3 regions of the Labrys neptuniae genome follow, and region 3 is predicted to be linked to each of the others. Evidence: predicted binding sites of a transcription regulator. Region 3 holds the regulator's gene; each other region holds the start of a gene.
What was found. The regulator PhoB, encoded in region 3, activates phosphate uptake and scavenging genes when phosphate is short. The targets are predictions, from matches to a motif close to TGTCATNNANCTGTCAT.
Positions count from the first base shown of each region.

Region 1: a site for PhoB is predicted at 1,945-1,961, ahead of ABXS05_RS32890 (inorganic phosphate transporter). Genes of this name have one in related genera too.
Region 2: a site for PhoB is predicted at 5,842-5,858, ahead of ABXS05_RS22350 (YdcH family protein). Genes of this name have one in related genera too.

Region 1 is NZ_JBFNQD010000026.1:25,574-32,882, forward strand. It holds gene ABXS05_RS32885 (copper homeostasis protein CutC) at 1-243, shown strand, start outside; gene ABXS05_RS32890 (inorganic phosphate transporter) at 295-1,893, opposite strand; gene ABXS05_RS32895 (tetratricopeptide repeat protein) at 2,005-2,352, opposite strand; gene ABXS05_RS32900 (tetratricopeptide repeat protein) at 2,535-3,563, opposite strand; gene ABXS05_RS32905 (hypothetical protein) at 3,736-3,888, opposite strand; gene ABXS05_RS32910 (DEAD/DEAH box helicase) at 4,032-5,342, shown strand; gene infA (translation initiation factor IF-1) at 5,380-5,661, shown strand; gene ABXS05_RS32920 (class II aldolase/adducin family protein) at 5,868-6,545, shown strand; gene ABXS05_RS32925 (MetQ/NlpA family ABC transporter substrate-binding protein) at 6,618-7,309, opposite strand, start outside.
Region 2 is NZ_JBFNQD010000008.1:208,467-215,775, forward strand. It holds gene ABXS05_RS22320 (ABC transporter substrate-binding protein) at 1-396, shown strand, start outside; gene ABXS05_RS22325 (ABC transporter permease) at 469-1,368, shown strand; gene ABXS05_RS22330 (ABC transporter permease) at 1,365-2,150, shown strand; gene ABXS05_RS22335 (ABC transporter ATP-binding protein) at 2,171-3,250, shown strand; gene ABXS05_RS22340 (creatininase family protein) at 3,395-4,219, opposite strand; gene ABXS05_RS22345 (DUF6600 domain-containing protein) at 4,301-5,476, opposite strand; gene ABXS05_RS22350 (YdcH family protein) at 5,649-5,828, opposite strand; gene ABXS05_RS22355 (YdcH family protein) at 6,196-6,420, shown strand; gene gcvA (transcriptional regulator GcvA) at 6,484-7,309, opposite strand, start outside.
Region 3 is NZ_JBFNQD010000007.1:315,258-322,566, reverse strand. It holds gene ABXS05_RS21305 (aldo/keto reductase) at 12-962, shown strand; gene ABXS05_RS21300 (YciI family protein) at 1,048-1,404, shown strand; gene ABXS05_RS21295 (RNA polymerase sigma factor) at 1,401-2,663, shown strand; gene phoB (phosphate regulon transcriptional regulator PhoB) at 2,812-3,513, opposite strand; gene phoU (phosphate signaling complex protein PhoU) at 3,527-4,246, opposite strand; gene pstB (phosphate ABC transporter ATP-binding protein PstB) at 4,282-5,109, opposite strand; gene pstA (phosphate ABC transporter permease PstA) at 5,106-5,948, opposite strand; gene pstC (phosphate ABC transporter permease subunit PstC) at 5,960-6,964, opposite strand; gene pstS (phosphate ABC transporter substrate-binding protein PstS) at 7,038-7,309, opposite strand, start outside.

The sequences.
Region 1 (7,309 bases), on a different contig from region 3:
TTGGTGCGCCTGCATCGGGCAGCCGGCGGCCGCATCGGCATCATGCCGGGCTCGGGATTGACGCCGGCCAATATTGCCGCGCTGCTGGCGGCCCTGCCCGTTGTCGAAGTGCACAGCTCCTGTTCGGCTGCCGGGGAACCCTGGAGCGCCGATGCCATTCGCCTCGGCTTTGCGGTGGGCGGGCGGCGCCAGACCCAAGTCGAAATGGTCCGCGCTTTCCGCGCGGCGATGTCGTCGGTCTAAAAAGAAATGGCCGCCCGAAGGCGGCCATTCCAGCGAACGGGATGCGCCGCTTTAGATGATCTGGCGTAGCACCACGAAGAGCACGAAGGACAGGGCCATCGAAGCGGGCAGGGTAAGCACCCAGGCCATGATCAGGTTGCGGACTGTCGACATCTGCAGCCCCGTGCCATTGGCCGCCATGGTGCCGGCGACACCCGACGACAGCACATGGGTGGTGGAGACCGGCAGGCCGAGATAGTCGGCAGCGCCGATCGTCGCGGCCGCGACGATCTCGGCCGAGGCACCCTGGCCATAGGTCAGGTGGGTCTTGCCGATCTTCTCGCCGACAGTCACCACGATGCGCTTCCAGCCCACCATGGTGCCGAGGCCGAGGGCCAGGGCGATGGCGACCTTCACCCAGGTCGGGATGAACTTGGTCGTGTTGTCGGTGGCCACGTGATAGGTCTTGATCGTCTTCAGATCGGCATCCGACACCGGCAGCAGCTTCTTGGAATCGATCAGCTTGAGGGCTTCGCCGATCAGATACATGTCGTTGCGGGTGTTGGAGACCAGTCCCGCGGGCACCGCCGCGGCCGAGCCGTAGGGCGAGAGCTGGGAGGTGGTCTGTTCGATGAAGATCTTCAGGGCCGGCGTCGTCTCGTCGCTCCAGTTGCGCGTGCGCACCGTCTCGGCGACCTTGGCCTTGGCATCGGCAGGAGCAACCGTCACGCCCGGCTTGATGTAGTTGCCCAGCACCGAACCGGCTGCGGTCGACGCAGCCTTGTAGGTCTCGAGATAGTTGATGTCGGGCGTACGATTGAGGGCGAAGGCGGTGGGCACCACGCCGATCAGGATCAGCATGATCAGGCCCATGCCCTTCTGGCCGTCATTGGAGCCATGGAAGAAGCTGACCAGCGTGCAGGTCAGGATCAGCAGGCCACGGATCCAGAGCGGTGGCGGGTTGTTGCCCTTCGGCTCGACATAGAGGGCCTTGTTGCGCACCACGGTTTTCATCAGGAGCAGCAGGGCGCCGGCCAGGAAGAAGCCGAACAGAGGCGAGATCAGCAGCGACAGGCCGATATTCTTGGCCTGGGACCAGTCGACGCCGCTGGTGGCGGAGCCCGCCGGCGCCAGGAACTGGTTGGCGAGGCCGACGCCGATGATCGAACCGACCATGGTGTGCGAGCTGGAGGCCGGCAAGCCGAAATACCAGGTGCCGAGGTTCCAGACGATGGCGGCGATCAGAAGTGCGAACACCATCGCCAGGCCCGCACTCGAACCGACCTGCATGATCAGTTCCACCGGCAGCAGCGAGATGATGCCGAAGGCTACCGCACCGCTCGCCGTGAGCACGCCGAGGAAGTTGAAGAAGCCCGACCAGATCACCGCGAATTCAGCGGGAAGCGAATGGGTGTAGATCACCGTCGCCACCGCATTGGCGGTATCGTGGAAGCCGTTGACGAATTCGAAGCCGAGCGCAATCAGCAAGGCGAGGCCGAGCAGGATCCAGGGCACGGCCACCGCGCCGGTAAGATCGGCGACCAGCGCGTAGCAGACATAGCCCAGGCCCCCGAGCAGGATCAGGGCGATCACGATATTGGGCAGGTTGCCGAGAGAGCTTGGCCTGTCGAGCGGATGACCGCTTCTTTGGCCCGATGTAACGTCCGTCATCTCCAAAACACCCCCGTGTTTCCATGGTCTGGCGACCCTTAGGCGGGGTTCGTGAAGCTTAGATGACAAAATGTTAATCTGGCGCCGCGGGTACGGAAGAAGAGGGGCCCATCAGGCCTCTTTCGCGGGGGGAAACACCTGCCGGCGCCAGAGCAGCTGTACGGCCCGGTCGAAATCGGCAGTGGCCTTGTCGAAGGCGCCGAGCTGGCGATGCACGATGCTGCGCTTGAAGAGGGCATCGGCATGGCCGGAGTCGAGCGCGATCACCCTGTCATAATCGGCGATCGCCTGGGGAAAGGCCCGTTTGTGGTGATAGGCGAGAGCCCGTTCGTACAAGGTGTCGACGGCGTCGGGCTTGCGATCGATGGTCTGGCTGAACTCGGCGATGACCCTGTCGAGGTCCCGGTCATCGGACCTTGCCGGGCCGGCATCGGCTGGCGTGGTTTCGGATTCGGACATGCTGACGGAACGCCCTTGCATCTCGGTGGCACCTACCGGGAGTACGGCGAAGCCCTCCTTCATCCGCCGCAGGGTCCCGAGTCACGCTCGAAAAAATCTGAGTGTATATGAACAGCAACGTTAGGGAATGTCCATGACGTTGCGTTAGAGGGCCGAGGACGAAATTTGCAGCTTGAACGCTCTCAGTTCCGTAGGCGCTCGAGGGCCAGCTTGCGTCCCGCGATGGCTTGCGGCAGGCCGGGCTTGAGCTGCAGGGCACGATCGTAGTCGGCCAGCGCACGTTCGAAATCGCCACGTTTGCGATAGGCGCCTGCCCGGTTGAGAAAGGCCAGCGCATTGCTGCCGTCGAGCCCGATGGCCCTGTCGAGATCGGCGATGGCACGCTCGACGTCGTCGGCATTGGCGTAGGCGGTGCCGCGATTGTAGAGCGCCTGCGCATTGTTCGGTGCCAGGCCGACCGCCAGGCTGTAGTCGGCGATCGCCTTGTCGAGCGCGCCCATATGGTGATGGGCCGCACCCCGGCCGAGCAGGGCCGCGACATTGTTGGGCCTCAGGCGCAGGGCCGCGTCATAGTCGGCCACGGCGCCGCTGTAATCGCGGCGATGGTCCTTGGCGATGGCCCGGTTGAAGAAGGCGGACCAGTCCCGGCCGTCGAGCCCGATGGCCCTGTCGAGATCGGCGATGGCGCCGGCATCGTCGCCCATGAGGCCGTGGACGGCACCGCGCAGGCGCAGCGCTTTGGCATGGCGCGGATTGAACTTCAGCGCACGGTCATAGTCGGCGATGGCGAGATCGAACTCCCGGCGGCTGGCCCGCGCATAGCCCCGCGAGGTCAGGGCCAGCACATGCTTGGGATTGAGCCGGATCACGCTGTCATAGGCGAGGATGGCCTGTTCGAGATCGCCCTGGCGTCCATAGAGCCCGGCAAGGGCGTAGAATCCGTCGGGATTGCGTGGATCGAGCAGCGTGGCCTGGCGCAGATCCTCCAGAGCCCGGGCCGGCTGCTTCTTCGCGGCATAGGCACTGCCGCGCGCGATCAGGGCGACAGCCCTGGCCGCGTCGTTGACGCCGCTGAGATCCACGATCGAGGTGCAGGCGATGATGACGCGATCAGGCGCACCCTGGCGGCAGGCCTTCCAGTCGAGAGGGCTGGCGGGACCGTGTGGATGAAGCGCCAGGAAGGCCGGGACCAGGGCTTTGAGAGGCAGCATCGTGAAGTCGCGATGAGGCGATAAACGTGGTTCCCATCTATAGGCTCGATCGTCTGCGGGGCAAATGGTTGCAAGCGGGCATTGGCCCTTGTTTTGTGCGGTCCTCGGGGGAGGGAAGGGCAGGCAGGAACGCCCACAATTGCCAGAAAGGCGTTTTGCTTGGCTCGAATGTTCATGCGATACGGCGTTTGTTTGCTTTTTCCTTGACTTTGCGCTGCAAAAAGCGCAGCAACCGCGTGTAACGACCGCTCGGGGGTTCGCGCGGCGCGCTGGTTTTTGGCTTTTTGAGAAGCAGCGCCTCATCCCCGGCCGTCCCCAACAACATTCCGCTGCTCCCATCCGCGCGTGGGTCGCGATATCGCCGTACCGTTTCATCATGCCATTGCGGCTGAAGACGGGCTGTGATCGCGGACCCGGACGGTGGCCGCGCTGCCGTCCGATCGACGAGCGTGGCATGAAGGATTTGATGTGACTTCCGAAGTAACTTTTGCAGCGCTCGGCCTTGCCGAGCCGCTTTTGCGTGCGCTTGACGCCGCCGACTACCAGAACCCCACCCCGATCCAGCACAAGGCGATTCCCGCTCTCCTCGAAGGGCGCGACATGATGGGCCTGGCGCAGACAGGCACCGGCAAGACGGCCGCCTTTGCGCTGCCGATCCTGCAGCGCCTGTCGAAGTCGCGCCATGGCGCCGGCCCCAAGGGCGTGCGCGCCCTCATCCTGGCGCCGACGCGTGAGCTCGCCATCCAGATCGACGAGAGCTTCCGCACCTATGGCGTGCATATGGGCTTTCGCATTGCCGTGATCTTCGGCGGCGTCAGCCAGGGCCCGCAGGTCAAGGCGCTCGCCGACGGCGTCGACATCCTGGTCGCCACGCCCGGCCGCCTGCTCGACCTGCAGCAGCAGCGCAAGGTCCGCCTCGACAAGGTGGAGATCCTGGTGCTGGACGAGGCCGACCGCATGCTCGATATGGGCTTCTCGCGCGACGTGCTCAAGATCGTCGACGAGACGCCGCTGGAGCGCCAGTCCCTGCTGTTCTCGGCCACCATGCCGAAGACGATCAAGAAGCTCGGCGAGGAGATTCTCCTCAACCCGGTGCATGTGGAAGTGACGCCGGAAGTGGTGACGGTCGACAAGATCGACCAGCATGTCTACCACGTGCCGGCCTCGGTGAAGCGCTCGCTGCTCCTGCACCTGCTCAATGATCCGGCGATGAGCCGCGTCATCGTCTTCACCCGCACCAAGCACGGCGCCAACCGCGTTTCGGGCCATCTCGACAAGGCCGGCATTCCCTCGGCGGCGATCCACGGCAACAAGTCGCAGAATGCCCGCCAGAAGGCGCTGGAGGATTTCCGTTCGGGTTCCACGCGCATCCTGGTGGCGACCGACATCGCCGCCCGCGGCATCGATGTCGACGACATCACCCATGTCATCAATTTCGAGATGCCGGTGGATGCGGAAAGCTATGTGCACCGTATCGGCCGCACCGCCCGCGCCGGGCGCAGCGGCATCGCTTATTCGTTCTGCGATCCCAATGAGCGCGACGAGCTCAAGGCGATCGAACGCCTGACCAAGAAGCCGCTGATGGTGGCCGCTCCGGTGCAGGGGCTCGAAGCCGATCAGAAGCACGGCGAACGTGGTCCCCGCCACCCGCATCAGGGCAAGCCGAACGGCAAGCCCCGGAACAACAACGGGCAGCAGGAAAAGTCTCATTCGGGCCAGCCGCGTTCGGGGCGTTCGCGCCGTCCGGGTGGCCGCAACAATCAGCGTCGCGCCGCCTGAGGGCGCGGCCTTTTCATTCCCTCAATAGGACCTGCACATGGCAAAAGAAGAACTGATGGAATTTGAAGGCGAGGTTTCCGAAGTGTTGCCGGACGCCCGTTTCCGCGTGAAGCTCGACAATGGCCACGAGATGATCGCCTACACGGCCGGCAAGATGAAGAAGAACCGCATCAAGACCATCGAGGGCGACCGCGTCACCGTCGAGATGTCGCCCTACGACCTCGACAAGGGACGTATCATCTTCCGCCACAAGGACGAGCGTGCGTCGTCCGGGCCCCGTCCGCCGCAGCGCGGTGGCGGCAATATGCGCCGCCGCTGATCGGGAAGGCGGGTCTTCGGGCCCGCCCGCTCAGGCGCCTTCAGCCTGGGAGCACCGGGTTGGTGTGCCGGTCTCCTCAGCTCCATGTGATGGAGCGAGACCGGCCGGCTTCCCGCGCTCAATATCGCTCATTCGACAATTTGGGCTTGCCACCCCCCGCCCTTCTTCCGCATCGATGGCACAGCCTCGAATCCGGAAGATCCAATATGAGCCAAGACGATCCGCGCAAAGACGAACTCGACCTGCGCCGCGCCATCATCGACAAATGCCGCTGGATGAATGCCAACGGCCTCAACCAAGGCACCTCCGGCAATATTTCGGCCCGCTGCGGCGACCGCATGCTGATCACGCCTTCGGCCATCCCCTATCACGAGATGGAGCCGGAGATGATCGCCGCCATGCCCTTCGAGGGCGAGTATGGCGCCTGGGAAGGGCCGCTGAAACCCTCGGTGGAATGGCGCTTCCATTTCGATATCCTCAAGGGCCGCCCGGATGCTGGGGCCGTGGTGCATACCCACGCCACCTGGTCCACCATCCTCGCCATTGCCCATAAGCCGATCCCGGCCATCCACTACATGATCGCGGCCTTTGGCGGGCCCGACATACGCTGCGCGCCCTATGCCCGCTACGGCTCGGAGGAATTGTCGCGCTTCGCCCTCGAGGCCCTGGAGGGCCGCAATGGCTGCCTGCTCGCCAATCACGGCATGATCGCCGTCGGCTCCAGCCTCGACAAGGCAATGTGGCTGGCCCATGAGCTCGAAACCCTGGCCAAGCAATATTACCACGCCCTTCAGATCGGCGGCGCGAACATCCTGCCCGACAGCGAGATCGCGCAGGTGGTCGAGGGCTTCAAGAGCTACGGCCTGCAGGACAAGAAGCCATAGACTTCGCAGCCTCTGGAAGCGCCGGCGGGGTGCGTTCGGAAGAACGAAACCCTGCCCTGCGATGCCCGGGGCTCACCAGGTCGGCACATAGGCGCCCTTATATTTGGCCAGGACGAAGTCCCGGACCTCGGGCGAGCGATAGGATTGCGCCAGGAGCGGCACCCAGGGCTTGTCCTTGTCCGCGGCACGCACGGCAATCAGATTGGTGTATTGCGGCTTGAGTTCTTCCAGGATCAAGGCCTGCCTGGTCGGGTCGAGGCCCGCGGTGACGGCATAATTGGCATTGACGGCTGCGGCATCGACATCGTCGAGGGAGCGCGGCGTCTGGGCGGCGTCGACCTCCAGGAAGTGCAATTGCTTGGGATTGGCGGTGATGTCGGCGACGATCGGCTTGTAACCGACGCCGTCCCTGAGGCTGATCACGCCCTTGTCGCGGAGCAGGAGAAGGGTGCGGCCGCCATTGGTCGGGTCGTTCTGGATGGCGATGGTGGCGCCGTCGGGCACCTCGCTCCAGGCTTTGTGCCGGCGCGAATAGACACCCAGGCGCGAATTGATGATCGGGGCGATGCCGACGATCTTGTAGCCGCGGTCGGCGATCTGGTTGTCGAGATAGGGCTGGTTCTGGAAGGCATTGGCCTCGATTTCCCCGGCGTCGAGCGCCGCATTGGGCACGACATAGTCGGAGAATTCGATCACCTCGATGTCCAGGCCGAGCTTGGCGGCGACGGGCTTGGCCGCTTCCAGGGTTTCGGCCATCGGTCCGG
Region 2 (7,309 bases), on a different contig from region 3:
CCCATCGTCCTGCGCTGGGACTACAATGCGCTCACCGATCGCGACACGCTCAAGGGCAATCCGGACGTCGACGTGGTGATTCCGGCCAGCGGCGTGGTTGCCGGCGTCTATGTCCAGGCCATCAGTGCCTATGCACCCCATCCCAATGCCGCCAAGCTGTGGATGGAGTACCTTTACTCCGACGAAGGCCAGATCGGCTATCTGAAGGGCTATTGCCACCCGATCCGCTTCAACGACCTCGTCGCCAAGAAGAAGATTCCGGCCGACTTGCTGGCCAAGCTCCCGCCGGCCGAAGCCTATGCCAAGGCCGTGTTCCCGACGCTTGATGAGCAGAGTGCCGCCAAGGCCGAGATCACCAAGGATTGGGACAGCGTGGTCGGCGCCGCCGTCAAGTAAGATCGTTTGTCATCTCCTGCGCGTCCTGCCCGGTTTCTCCAGGCGGGACGCGTGCTTATTGTGGTCGCCGCGATGAATACCACCGCAAACACTGCCCCAACTGCAGCTCCAGGCTCGGTCAGAGCCAGTGGAGGGCTGGCCGTGCTGGGCATGGCGCCCTTCGTCCTCTTCGCCCTGCTCTTCCTGGTGGTTCCGACGGCCTTGCTGCTGGTTGGGGCTTTCTTCGACCGGGAAGGGCATTTCACCTTCGGCAACATCACCGAACTCTTCACCAATCCGGCGATCGTTTCCTCCTTCTGGCTCAGTATCAAGATCAGCTTCGCCTCAGCCCTCGGCGGTGCCTTCATCGGTTTCTTCGTGGCCTATGCGGTCATTCTCGGCGGCCTGCCGGAATGGATGCGCGGCGCCGTGATGACATTTTCGGGCGTTGCCTCGAACTTTGCCGGCGTGCCGCTGGCCTTCGCCTTCCTGGCGACGCTGGGGCGGGTGGGGCTCGTCACCGTGCTGCTGCGGGACTGGCTCGGGTTCAACCTCTACTCGACCGGATTCAACATCCTCAGCTTCACCGGTCTGACCCTGGTCTATCTCTATTTCCAGATTCCCCTGATGGTGCTGGTGATCGCGCCGGCCCTGGACGGGCTGAAGCGCGAATGGCGCGAGGCCAATGCCGTGCTGGGCGGCAGCAATTTCCACTATTGGCGGCATATTGCCTTGCCGATCCTGCTGCCGAGCATCTTGGGCGCGACGCTGCTCCTGTTCGCCAATGCTTTCGGCGCGGTGGCGACCGCCTATGCGCTGACCGGCTCCAGCCTGCCGATCATTCCCATCCAGCTCTTCGCCCAGATCCGCGGCGACGTGCTCAGCAATCCCAATCTGGGCTACGCCATCGCCTTCGGCATGGTGGTGATCACCAGCATTTCCAGCGGCGCCTATATCTGGCTGCGCAGCTATAGCGAGCGGTGGGTGCGATGAAAAAGTCCTCCGTATTATCCTGGCTGATCATCCTCCTGGCGATCAGCTATTTCATCATCCCGCTGCTCTCCACCTTCGAGTTCTCGCTGCGCATGCTGCGCGGGCAGTACAGCTTCGAAGCCTATCGCGTGGTGTTCGCCCAGGCGGAGTTCCAGCATGCCTTCATCCGCTCGATCCTGCTGGCGCTCGCTACCATCGTGCTGAGTATCGTGCTGGTGGTGCCGGCAGCCTATCTGGTGCGCCTGCGCCTGCCGAGCTGGCGCTCGCCGGTCGAGTTCGTCACGCTGCTGCCACTGGTGATTCCGGCGATCATCATCGTCTTCGGCTATATCCGCATGTTCAACTCCTCGTCCTGGCTGCCGCTGACCGACAGCGAGTGGACCACGGACCTCCTGCTGACCTTCGGCTATGTCGTGCTGGCGCTGCCCTACATGTATCGTTCTGTCGATGCGGGTCTGCGCGCCATCGACGTCAAGACACTGACCGAGGCGGCCCAGAGCCTGGGGGCGAGCAGCTTCACCATCCTCTGGCAGGTCATCCTGCCGAACATCCGCTCGGGCGTGCTCAGCGGATCCTTCATCGCCTTCGCCATCGTCATAGGCGAATTCACCTTTGCCAGCCTGCTCAACCGGCCGGTCTTCGGTACCTATCTGCAATTGATCGGCGCGAACCGGGCCTATGAGCCGTCGGCGCTCGCCATCGTTGCCTTCATCATCACCTGGGCCTGCATGGGCCTGCTGCAGCTCGTCGGCCGCTCGCGCGGCGCGCGGGCGGCGCGTTGAACCAGCACTGGGAGGCCAGCATGTCCTTTCTCGAGATCACCGGGCTGCAGAAGAGCTTCGGCGCCAACCAGGTGGTGAAACGCTTCGATCTGTCGGTCCAGAAGGGTGAATTCATCACCCTGCTCGGCCCGTCCGGCTGCGGCAAGACCACGGTGCTGCGCATGGTCGCGGGCTTCGAAACACCGTCCGCCGGCTCCATCCGCATGGACGGCAAGGAGATTTCGGGGCTGGCGCCTAACCAGCGCAATGTCGGTATGGTATTCCAGGCCTACGCCCTGTTCCCCAACATGACGGTGGCCGAGAATATCGGCTTCGGGCTGAAGATCGCCAAGAAGCCGCAACCGGAGATCGATGCCCGCGTCAAGCAAATGCTGGAGATGATCAAGCTGCCGCAGATCGCCGATCGCTATCCCTTCCAGCTCTCCGGCGGCCAGCAGCAGCGCGTGGCGCTGGCGCGGGCGATTGCGGTGCGTCCGAAGATCCTGCTGCTGGACGAGCCGCTCTCGGCCCTCGACGCCAAGATCCGCGTGTCCCTGCGCGACGAGATTCGCGTGCTGCAGCAGGAACTCGGCATCACCACGCTCTTCGTCACCCACGATCAGGAAGAGGCGCTGTCGATGTCCGACCGCATCGTGGTGATGAGCGCCGGGCAGATGGAACAGGTCGGCACCCCCTTCGAGATCTACAACTTCCCCAAGACCCGCTTCGTCTCCTCCTTCGTCGGTACGCTCAACTTCCTCACCGGCAAGGTCGTCGATGCCGCTGCCGGGCGTTTCTCCGTCGACGGGCAGGAAGTGATCACCAGCCGCGGCTTGCAGGGCGCCAGCAATGGTGAGACGCGCACGCTGGCCCTGCGCCCGGAAGCGGTGGTGCTGGGCAGCGGTGGCGAGGGGCGCAACAGCCTCACCGGCCGCATTGAGCTCGTCAGCTTCCTCGGTTCGATCGTACGCATCCGCGTGCGCTTCAACGAGAATGTGGTTTCGCTCGATACCTTCAACAATCCGGGCGCCCCGCCGCCGCAGATGGGCGAGGACGTTACGGTATCCTTCGGCCGCGGCGACCTGCAATTGCTGGAAGAGGCCGAGAAGGTCGCGGCTTGAGAATAGAGCTTCCTTCTCCCCTTGTGGGAGAAGGTCCCGGCAGGGGGATGAGGGATCTTGCGACCCTTCCTGATCACCTTCCGGGGAGCCGCCAATAAAGAGAGGTTTCATCAACCCCTCATCCGGCGCTTGGCATCACCGCGCTCAGTCTTTCAGCGGCCCGTTCCTCAGCCGCGAAAGGTCGAAGTCGCGGATATCCCTGAGCAGGTCGACCAAAGCCTGTGCGCCGAACTCTGCTGAGAGCTGGCCATTTTCGGGCGTCGCCTTGCTGGCGTCGCCCGCCGCCCCCTCGGGGCGAATGTCCTGCGCCATCCAGCCGAAGCCGCCGGGGCGGCCGGTGCGCAGATATTTGAAGATCTCTTCCATCTCATAGGTAACAGGGCGGAAGTCCTTGGCCTTGTCCATGCGCACGAGGTCGGGGCGGAAGGCGAGCATCAGCGCCGTCTCGATCTCGCCGGCATGGATCCCCAGGCGGGTTTCGTCGTCCGAGAAGGCGCCCTTGGGGTAGCCGAACATATGCCAGGACGTGAAGGCGACCAGCATGCCGTGGCGTACGCGCAATTCGCGGGCGACGATGTCCATCGCCGACATGTTGCCGCCATGGGAATTGACGATCAAAAGCTTGCGGATGCCGGCCCGATGCACGCTCTCGCCGATCTCGGTCCAGGCCCGGATCACGGTTTCGGCCGACAGGCTGAGCGTGCCGGGGAATTCCAGATGCTCGTTGGACTTGCCGATGGTCTGGATCGGCAGGAAGGTCGCCGGAATGTCGGCCGGGATCAGCGGGATGGCACGGTCGAGATAACCCTGCATGATCATCGAGTCGACCCCGACCGGCAGATGCGGGCCATGCTGTTCCACGGCGGCGATCGGCAATACTGCGATCCAGTTGGCGGTATCGCCGGTGCGGAAATCCTCCGTCGTCATCTCGAACCAATGGCGGCGGGGCAGGGAAGCGGTGGTGGTCATGATCGAATCCAGGGCGGGAACTGCCTGAACCATAGCGCTGCGAGGCGCCATTTCAACGCCCCGCTTGCTGCGATCATCGAATCACCACCCGGATGACGGAGCGCTGTCGGGGGTGGGCCGCGGGCGCCAGCGATAGCGCTGACCGGAATTGGGCTTGGTCGGGTTGTTGGAGGGGGTGATCACCGGACCGGGCCTCGGATAGCGGGGCGGCCTCTGGACCACCGGCCCCTCGTTCCAGACGGGTGGGCGGCGCCGGCGCGGCGGGATGTAGATCGGCGGTTCGTCGCCATAATACGGCCCGGGCTCGTCATAGACCCGCCGTCGGCTACGGGGGGCGTCGGGCATCATGGTCTGGCGTACTTCCCGCCGCCTGCTGGAGCGGGGTGGCGGCGGGCTCCAGGATTTCATGCGGGGCGCGGCGGGGGCGGGCACGGCGATGGGCGTGGCCATCGGCGCCGCCGGGGGTGAGGGAGGTGCGCAGGCGGCGAGACTGTCGCCGACGCTGAGCGAGGCGGCGGAGGCGGCGGTGTTCAGCCAGAGCAGCCATTCGCCCAGGAATTCACTCGACCAGGGCGCCACCGGGCCGGTGTCGTAATCGACGATGAGGGTCGGCGGCGGCAGCACGAACACGGCGATGCCCCGTACGATCTTGAAACGCGTCACCGGGGTCGAGCCGGCGAAAGTGCCGGCTGGCGCGGCGGAAGGCCTGTCGTCGCAGCGATTGCCGAGCTTGACCGTCTCGATGAAGGTCCATTGCCTGTCGACGTTGAAATTGGCGAGGCTGATCTCCTGCTGGTCGCTTGCAGGTGGTGTCGGCGCCCAGCCGGTCCAGTCGCCACCGCTGCGCCAGATCACCCAGGCGGGGCTCCACTGCGTGCCGGGCACCCAGACCCAGCCATTGCTGCCGTCCGAGGCCCAGCGTCCATAGTGATGGACGATCTTGCCCCAGACGGAGGGATCGTCATACGTCCAGCCGTAAGTGCGGTCATAGACCCAGCGGCAGGCTGGATAGGGATGCCAGCCGGCGGGGACCACCGAGGGTTTCCAGACTTCGCCGTAGCGTTCGGAATAGATGTATTGGCCATAGCCCGACAACACGGCCTTGAATTCGTCGAGGCTGGGCGCCTGCGCCTGGATGGCGGCGACGGGCGCAGCCTGGGCCGGGTCGGTCAGAGCGCCGGGAGCGGGCAGGACGGCGCACGCCAGCAGGAAAGAAGAAACGAGGCCAAGCCCCCAATGCCGACTCGTGCTGGCCATAGCAAACCCCTCCATGGGTTATTGCTTCGATCGCAGCCGATCCTGAACCTGTCTGGGGGAGACGTCCGTATCAATTGGCACGTGGATCAACTGAGATCCGGCCACAAAATGAAACCGCCGGTACCGGATGATGCTCCGGTCCGGCGGTCAACATACACCAGCGGTGACTGGTTCAGTGCAGCCTCTCGGCGCTCTTCAATCTTGCAATTTCGTCTTTGAGAAGGAGTTTCTTACGCTTCAGCTCTGCGATTTTGAGGTCATCCGAGGAGGGATGAGCCAGTGCGATGGTGAGTTCTGTTTCAAGAGCGTGATGTTTGCGCTCCAGTTCGACCAAATGCGACTGCACAGGCATTAACGGCTCCTTGTGTCACAGTTCCGACATTCAACGTTCTCACGAAAAGGCGCGCATGTCGAAGGAAAATCGCGGATTCCGACGTTGAATCGATTGTGCAAAGCAACAATAAATTTAGTCAGAACAATAGCTTACCGCACGGTAATGCAGTGTGGCCGGGCCAAAAAGAATGCTGGATCAAAGGCCTAGGAAGGGCTTGTGAAAGTTGTCCGGCAAGCTTCGCCAAACGGGTGTAAATAGATGGCGATATCTTGCCGCAGCGCTTGCGGGCGAGGAATCGGCTCGGCATAGTTCGGCACCGTGCCCGGATGGGCATGGAGCGGCAGAATGGTCGAAATACCGAAGCTGCCATTCGGAATGGAAGGGTATGGGCTTGTCAAATCCGCTCACCGAGGAGGAGGAAGCCGCGATGGTTGCGGAGCTGGGGCAGCTTCGCCAGGAACACCGCGATCTCGATGCCGCGATTGCCGCTCTGGAACAGGTGGGAACGCCCGACCGTCTGCAGCTTCAGCGCCTGAAGAAGCGCAAGCTCCATCTCAAGGACCGCATGTCCCTGCTCGAGGACCTGCTGACGCCGGACATCATCGCCTGACGCTTGTGATCGTCGGGCATGGCCTCGGCGTGGCTTCGACGGGGATGGAGGCGATCCGGGCGATCAAACCGCCTTGCCGCTGGCGATTTCGGCGAGCACCCAGTCCCGGAACGCCTTGATCATCGGCTTGTCCGCCTTGGCCCTCGGCGCCACCAGGTGATAGGCGAATTCCGGCGCGATCTTCAAAGACAGGTCGAAGGGGCGTACCAGCCGGCCCGCAGCCAGGTCGTCGCCCACAAGGCTGGTATTGCCGAGCGCTACGCCCTGGCCGTCCACAGCCGCCTGCAGGGTCATGATCGACTGGCTGAAATGCAGGCCGCGCGTGGGATCGGGCTTGTCCGCCTTGGCGGCCATCAGCCACATGCGCCAGTCCGGCCACATCGAATCCTGACTGTGCCAGTCGAGATGGATCAGGGTGAAATATTGCAGATCGTCGGGTTCCCGCAGGGGCACGGGCCCGTGCAGAAGCTGGGGGCTGCAGATCGGAAAGACGTCCTCGACGAACAGGCGATCCGAGCGCAGGCCGGCATAGGCGCCGCGGCCGAAGCGGATGGCGACGTCGATTTCCTGGCGGCTGAAATCGGCGAGCGTATCGGAAATGTCGATGCGCATGTCGATATCGGGAAATTGCTGGCGGAAGCGTGGCAGGCGCGGCACCAGCCATTTGGCGGCGAAGGATGAACCGGAAGAAACGGTGAAACTCATGCGCTGGGTGGTGTTGGCGGCCCGGCGCAGCGCTTCGTCGATGGTACGCAGGGCGCCGCTGGTCGATTCGAGCAGCTCTTCGCCGGCATGGGTGAGCTTCATGCTGCGGCTGGTGCGGAAGAACAGCCGGGTGCCGAGGCGGTCTTCGAAAGCGCGGATCTGGCTGCTGACCGCAGCGGGGGTC
Region 3 (7,309 bases):
GGAGAGCATTCATGGAAAAACGTGCGATTGGACGGTCGGATCTGTCGGTTGCTCCGCTTGGCCTGGGTGGCAATGTCTTTGGCTGGAGCGCGGATGAGAAAGCCTCCTTCGCCGTCCTCGATGCTTTCGTCGGGGGTGGTTTCAACCTGATCGACACTGCCGATGTCTATTCATCCTGGGTTCCCGGCAATCAGGGCGGCGAATCCGAGGTCATCATCGGCAAGTGGATGAAGGCTCGCGGCAATCGCGCCGACATCGTGCTCACCACCAAGGTCGGCTCGGAAATGGGGCCGGGCAAGAAGGGCCTGTCGCGCGACTACATCGTCCAGGCGGTGGAGGACTCGCTCAAGCGCCTGCAGACCGACTATATCGACCTCTATCTCTCCCATTGGGAGGATCCGGAGGTCGAACTCGAGGAAACGCTGGGCATCTATGCCGAGCTGGTCAAGGACGGCAAGGTGCGGGTGATCGGTAATTCCAATCATAGCGCCAATACCATGTTCAAGGCGCTGGCGATCAGCACCAAGGAGATGTGGCCGCGTTTCGAGAACCTGCAGACGCAATATAATCTCTATGATCGCTCCGGTTATGAGCGCGAGCTCGAGGCTTTCTGTCTCAAGAACGAGATTGGCGTGACCAGCTATTTCTCACTGGCCAAGGGCTTCCTGTCCGGCAAATATCGCAGCGAAGCCGATTTCGCCAAGAGCAATGCGCGTGGCGGCGACATGGGCACCTACCTCAACGAGCGTGGCCTGCGCATCCTCGCCGCCCTGGACGCGGTGGCCGAGGCCAAGAACGCCACGCCCGCCCAAGTCGCCATTGCCTGGCTGATTGCAAGGCCCGGTATCGTCGCTCCGATCGCCAGCGCCACCAGCGTCGAGCAGCTCTCCGACCTGATCAAGGCGACCGAGCTCAATCTTGGTTCGGCCGAGATCGAGCAGCTCACCAAGGCGAGCGCATAATTTTCCTGTCGCTGTCGAAAGCGAACGGGATGGCGCGTCATTGTCATGCCGGCGCATCATGCGCCGGCGGAGACAGGAGGAACCCATGCAGTTCGCAATTCTGATCTACAGCAGCGAAGAAGCCATGCTGAAGGCGGATCCCGCCAACAAGCAGCAGATCCTAGCGGCCTATCAGGCCTATACGCAGGCGCTCCAGTCGGCCGGTGCCCTCGGCCCCTGGAGCCGCCTGCGCCCGACGGCTTCGGCCACCACCGTGCGCATCGCCGACGGCAAGACCCAGGTGCTCAACGGGCCCTTCGCCGACACACGCGAGCAGCTCGGCGGCTTCTATATCATCGACGTGCCGGACCTGGATGCCGCGATCGGCTGGGCGGCGCGCTGCCCGAGCGCCGCCATCGGGACCATCGAGGTCCGGCCGATATGGGACCCGAAGGACTATTGAGCGAACGGCCCGAGCCGGTGTCTTCAGCCCCCGCAGCCGAGCTTGCCGAAATCGTGGCGCGACGCAGCTATGGCCGGCTCGTCGCTCTTCTCGCGGCGCGCTCGGGCGACATTGCGGGGGCCGAGGATGCCCTGGCCGACGCCTTTGCTGCGGCCATGGAACATTGGCCGGCGGGCGGCGTGCCCGTCAATCCCGAAGCCTGGCTGCTGACCGCGGCCCGGCGCCGCCAGATCGATGCGGCCCGCCGCGCCAGGCTGCGCGGCGAAAAGGCGGACGAGGTCAGCCGCCATGTCGAGGCCCTCGCCTCGGGGCAGGGCGAGCGGCATGCCGTGCCCGATGAGCGCCTGCGCCTGATGTTCGCCTGCGCCCATCCCTCCCTCGATGCCACCGTACGTGCTCCCCTGATCCTGCAGGTGATATTGGGGTTCGATGCCGGCGCGATCGCCAGCGCCTTCCTGGTCTCGCCCGTGGCGATGAGCCAGAGGCTGGTGCGGGCCAAGGCTAAGATCAAGCAAGCCGGCATCCCTTTCCGCATCCCGGAGCCCGACGAGTTGCCCGGCCGTCTCGACGCGGTGCTGGAGGCCGTTTATGCCGTCTATGCCGAAGGCTGGGCCGATCCGGAAGGGGCTCATGCCCGCGAGCGCAATCTGTCGACGGAGGGGATCTGGCTCGGCCGGCTGCTGGCCTCGCTCCTGCCCGGCGAGCCCGAAGTGCTCGGACTGCTGGCCCTGATGCTGCACGCCGAAGCGCGGCGGGCGGCGCGCCGCGGCCAGGATGGCGATTATATTCCGCTGGAGCAGCAGGACACCGCGCTCTGGGATGCGGGGCTGATCGAGGAGGCCGAGGCCTTGCTTGCCCGGGCCGGCCAGGTGCGCCAGATCGGCCGCTATCAGCTGGAAGCCGCGCTGCAATCGGCCCATGCCCATCGACGCATCTGCGCGACGACGGACTGGGCCGCGATCGTCACATTGTATGAAGCCTTGGTTCTGCTGACAGCTTCTCCAGTGGCCGCCATCAACCGGGCCGTGGCGCTCGCCCGCCTCATGGGGCCGCAGGCTGGTCTGGCTGCACTTGACGAGGTCGCCGGTGACGGACGCATCGTCGATTACCAGCCCTATTGGGCCGCGCGTGCGGACTTGCTGGTGCGGGCCGCCAGACCGGAGGAGGCCCGCAATGCCTATTTGCGGGCGATCGGCCTGGAGAGCGATCCGGCCATCCGCCGCTATCTGCAGGCACGCCTGGCGGATTTGGCAGCGTGACTGCGCAGCGAGGGAGGAGGGCGGATATCGTCGCCCACTCTTGCTCTCTACGTCGCGCAACCCCTAACCCTCTCCCCGTAGGAGCGTGGTGAGGGCGCAACGCAGCCTTGGCGAAGCGGAGCGAGCGGGCAATGCCCGCGAAACGCGCTCAGGATTGCTTGGCGAAGGTCTCGTCGAAGGAATAGCCGGCACCGCGCACGGTGCGGATCGGATCGATCTCGCGCGTGCGGTTCATCGCCTTGCGCAGGCGGCCGACATGCACGTCGACCGTGCGCTCGTCGATATAGACGTCGCGGCCCCAGACGCTGTCGAGCAACTGCTCGCGCGCGAAGACGCGTCCCGGTGCCTGCATCAGGAATTCGAGCAGGCGGAATTCGGTCGGGCCGAGGCGGATCTCGCGATTGCCGCGATGGACGCGCTTGGTCTCGCGGTCGAGAGAGATGTCGCCGGCCTTGAGCAGGGAGGCGACGTGATCGGGCTTGGCCCGGCGCAGCAGGGCACGCACGCGGGCCGAGAGCTCGGGCACGGAGAAGGGCTTGACGACATAGTCGTCGGCGCCGGTGGCCAGACCCCGCACGCGTTCGGTTTCCTCGCCGCGCGCCGTGAGCATGATCACCGGCAGGCGCTCGGTTTCCGGCCGCATGCGAATGCGCCGGCACAATTCGATGCCGGACAGGCCCGGCAACATCCAGTCGAGCAGAACCAGGTCCGGCACGCTTTCGCGCAAGCGGATCTCGGCGTCGTCTCCGCGTGCGACACTATCCACCTCATAGCCTTCGGCTTCGAGATTGTAGCGCAGCAGCAGGGTCAGCGCTTCTTCGTCCTCGACGATCAGAACCTTGGGAGGCATGGCCTATCCCTTGTTATTTAGCCGGCACAGGAAGGTCGACGAGATCGGTGCTGTTGTCCGCCTTGGGCCGCTCTCCGGCCGGCGATTCACCGGTCACGAGATAGTGGACCGTCTCGGCGATGTTGGTGGCGTGGTCACCGATGCGCTCGATGTTCTTGGCGCAGAACAGCAGATGGGTGCAGAAGCCGATATTGCGCGGATCTTCCATCATGTAGGTCAGCAATTCGCGGAACAGCGAGGTATACATCGCATCGATCTCGCCGTCCGAGCGCCAGACCGAGAGGGCTTCCTCGACATTGCGCTGGGCGAAGGCGTCGAGCACCTGCTTGAGCTGCTCGAGTACCAGGTCGGCCATGTGGTCGAAACCGCCGAAGAGCTGGGCCGGCTGGGCGTGACTGTGGATGGCCACCACGCGCTTGGCGACATTCTTGCCGAGGTCGCCGATCCGCTCGAGGTCATTGGCCACCCGCAGGGCCGAGACGATCTCGCGCAGGTCGAGGGCCAGCGGCTGGCGCTTGGCGATGATCAGGATGGCCCTGTCCTCGACCTGGCGCTGCAGCTTGTCGATCGCGGCGTCGAGATCGATCACCGCCTTGGCGCGCTGGGTGTCGCGCTTGAGCAGGGCTTCGACGCTGTCGGCTACGCTCTTCTCGGCATAGCCACCCATTTCGGCGATCATGTTGCGCAGCTCGCGCAGTTCCTGGTCGAAGGATGTAACGATATGGTCGGACATGCCGCCTCCAAATGAATTCGACGCTGGCCGAGGGATCAGCCGAAGCGGCCGGTGATGTAATCCTGCGTACGGCTGTCGTTCGGGGTGGTGAACATCTTGTTGGTCTGGCCGACTTCGATGAGGTCGCCCAGATAGAAGAAGGCCGTCACATCCGCGCAGCGCGCCGCCTGCTGCATATTGTGCGTGACGATGACGATGGTGAAGTCCCGCTTCAATTCGTCGATCAATTCCTCGATCTTGGCGGTCGAGATCGGATCGAGCGCGGAGGTCGGCTCGTCCAGCAGGACGACTTCGGGCTTCACCGCGATGGTGCGGGCGATGCACAGGCGCTGCTGCTGGCCGCCGGACATGCCTAGGGCTGAAGCGTGCAGGCGGTCCTTGACCTCGTTCCACAAGGCGGCCTTGGTCAGGCACCATTCGACACGCTGGTCCATCTCCGCCTTGGAGATGGATTCATGCAGCCGCACGCCGAAGGCGATGTTGTCGTAGATCGACATCGGGAAGGGCGTGGGCTTCTGGAACACCATGCCGATGCGGGCGCGCAGCACCGCCGGGTCGATCTCCTTGCCGATGACGTTCTGGCCGTCGAGCAGCACGCGGCCCTTGGCGGTCTGCCCCGGATAGAGGTCGTACATGCGGTTGAGCACGCGCAGCAGGGTCGACTTGCCGCAGCCGGAGGGACCGATCATGGCGGTGACCTGCCGGTCGATCATGTCGAGATTGATGGCCTTGAGCGCATGCTTCTCGCCATAATAGAAGTCGAGATTCTCGACCTTGAGCTTCACGGCGGCGGCTGGATCGGCGAGGGGGCGTTCGGCAACCGCGATGGAGGCTTGGGGGGTAGCGGACATGGGAGCACTCATTTCTTGGGAGCGAGCACGAAGCGGGTCAGGATATTGAGCGCCAACACGCCGGCGGTGATGAGGAGGGCGCCGCTCCAGGCCACCGAGACGGCCTTGGGATCGGGGTAGGGCGCGAGCTGGTAGATGGCAGCCGGCAAGCTGGCAAAGGCATTGCCGAGATTGAGCGACCAGTTGGAATTGCCGAAGGCCGTGAGCAGCAGCGGTGCGGTCTCGCCGGCGGCGCGGGCCAGGGCCAGCAGGATGCCGGTAACGATACCGGTGCGAGCCGAGCGCCAGGTCACGAAGGTGATGACCTTCCACATCGGCGATCCCAGGGCAAAGGCGGCTTCACGCAGGCTGATCGGCACCAGCGCCAGCATGTCCTCGGTGGTGCGCACGACCACCGGCAGGATGATGATGGCCAGCGCCACCACACCGGCCCAGCCGGAGAACCCGCCCGTCGCCACCACGATCATCTGGTAGACGAACAGGCCGATCAGGATGGACGGCGCCGAGAGCAGGATGTCGTTGATGAAGCGCACCGCATCGGCGAATTTGCTGCCGCGGCCGGCCTCGGCCAGGAAGGTGCCGGCCATGATGCCGATCGGCGCACCGATCAGGAGGGCGAGCAGTACCATGACGAGAGAGCCGACGATGGCATTGCGCAGGCCGCCATCGGCCATGTCCTTGGTGAAGAGGTCCATGGTCAGCGAGGGCAGACCCTCGCGCAGCAGCGTGAACAGGATCCAGGCCAGCGCCAGCAGGGAGATCGCGGCAAAGCTGATCGAGACGACCTTGTAGGCATAGTCGAGGGCGCGGCGGCGGGCGAGACGGGCGCTGCTTTGGGCGAGATGGGCCATGATGCTCTCCCTTACTTGGCGTTGGTGCGCACGAGCATGCGGGAGATCGCAAGCACGATGAAGGAAATCACGAAGAGCACGAAGCCCAGCTCCAGCAGCGACTGGCTGCGCAGCGAGCCGGCCGGCGCGTCCGGGAATTCGTTGGCGATGGTGGAGGCGATGGTCGCGCCCGAGGAGAACAGCGAGGCCGATATTCGGTTGGCGTTGCCGATCACGAAGGTCACCGCCATCGTCTCGCCCAAAGCGCGGCCGAAGCCGAGCATGACGGCGCCGACCAGCGCCGTGCGGCCATAGGGCACCGAGACGTTGCGGAAGACTTCATAGGTGGTGGCACCGACGCCATAGGCCGATTCCTTCAGCATGGCGGGCACCGATTCGAGGATCTCGACGAACATCGCGGTGATGAAGGGAATGATCATCAGGGCCAGGATGATGCCGGCCGTGAGCATGCCGGCGCCGTTGGTGGGGCCCTTGAACAGATAGCCGAGCACCGGCACGTGCGAGAGGACGGAGATGATCGGCGGGTAGATCGTCTGGGCCAGGATCGGCGCCACGATCAGCGACCCCCACATGCCGAAGATGATCGACGGCACGGCCGCCAGGAGCTGGATGGCGATGCCGATCGGCCGCCGCACGCTCTGGGGCGCGATCTCCGTGAGGAAGAAGGCGATGCCGAAGGACATCGGCAAGGCAATGATCAAAGCGAGAATGCCGGTGAACAGCGTGCCGTAGATCATGACGCCGGCGCCGAATTTCTCGGTGACGGGGTTCCAGGCGGTGGACCAGTAGAAGCTCGGCCCGAAATGGGCCAGCGCCGGCCAGCCGCCATAGAAGAGCAGCACGACGATCGAGCAGAGCAGGATCAGCACGAGGGAGCCGCAGCCATAGAGGGCGGCCTTGAAGATGGGATCCAGATTGGCGCCCGGAACCGTCTTGGCCCCGGGCGAGGGAGAACCCTGCGCGACCTTTGCGGCCGAGTTGGATGCGTCCAGCGAGGAGTCGGCTACGGCGCTCATGGCGATGTTCCAGCCTGTGATTCGATCAGGGACGACGACCCGGCGCAGAACCGCGCCGGGTCGGGGTTTCAGCTTATTCGTAGACGGCCTTGCCGTCGGCAGCCTTCACTTCGCTCTTCCAGGCGGTGCGAACGGTATCGATCACCTCCTTGGGCAGCGGGATGTAGTGCAGCTTCTCGGCCGTCGCGCCGCCATCCTTGTAGGCCCAGTCGAAGAACTTCATGACTTCGGCCGACTGCTTGGCGTCCTTGGGATCCTTCGGCAGCAGGATGAAAGTGGTGGAAACGATCGGCCAGGAGGTTTCTCCGCCGACGTCGATCATCGAGACGGCGAAGTCCTTGGCAC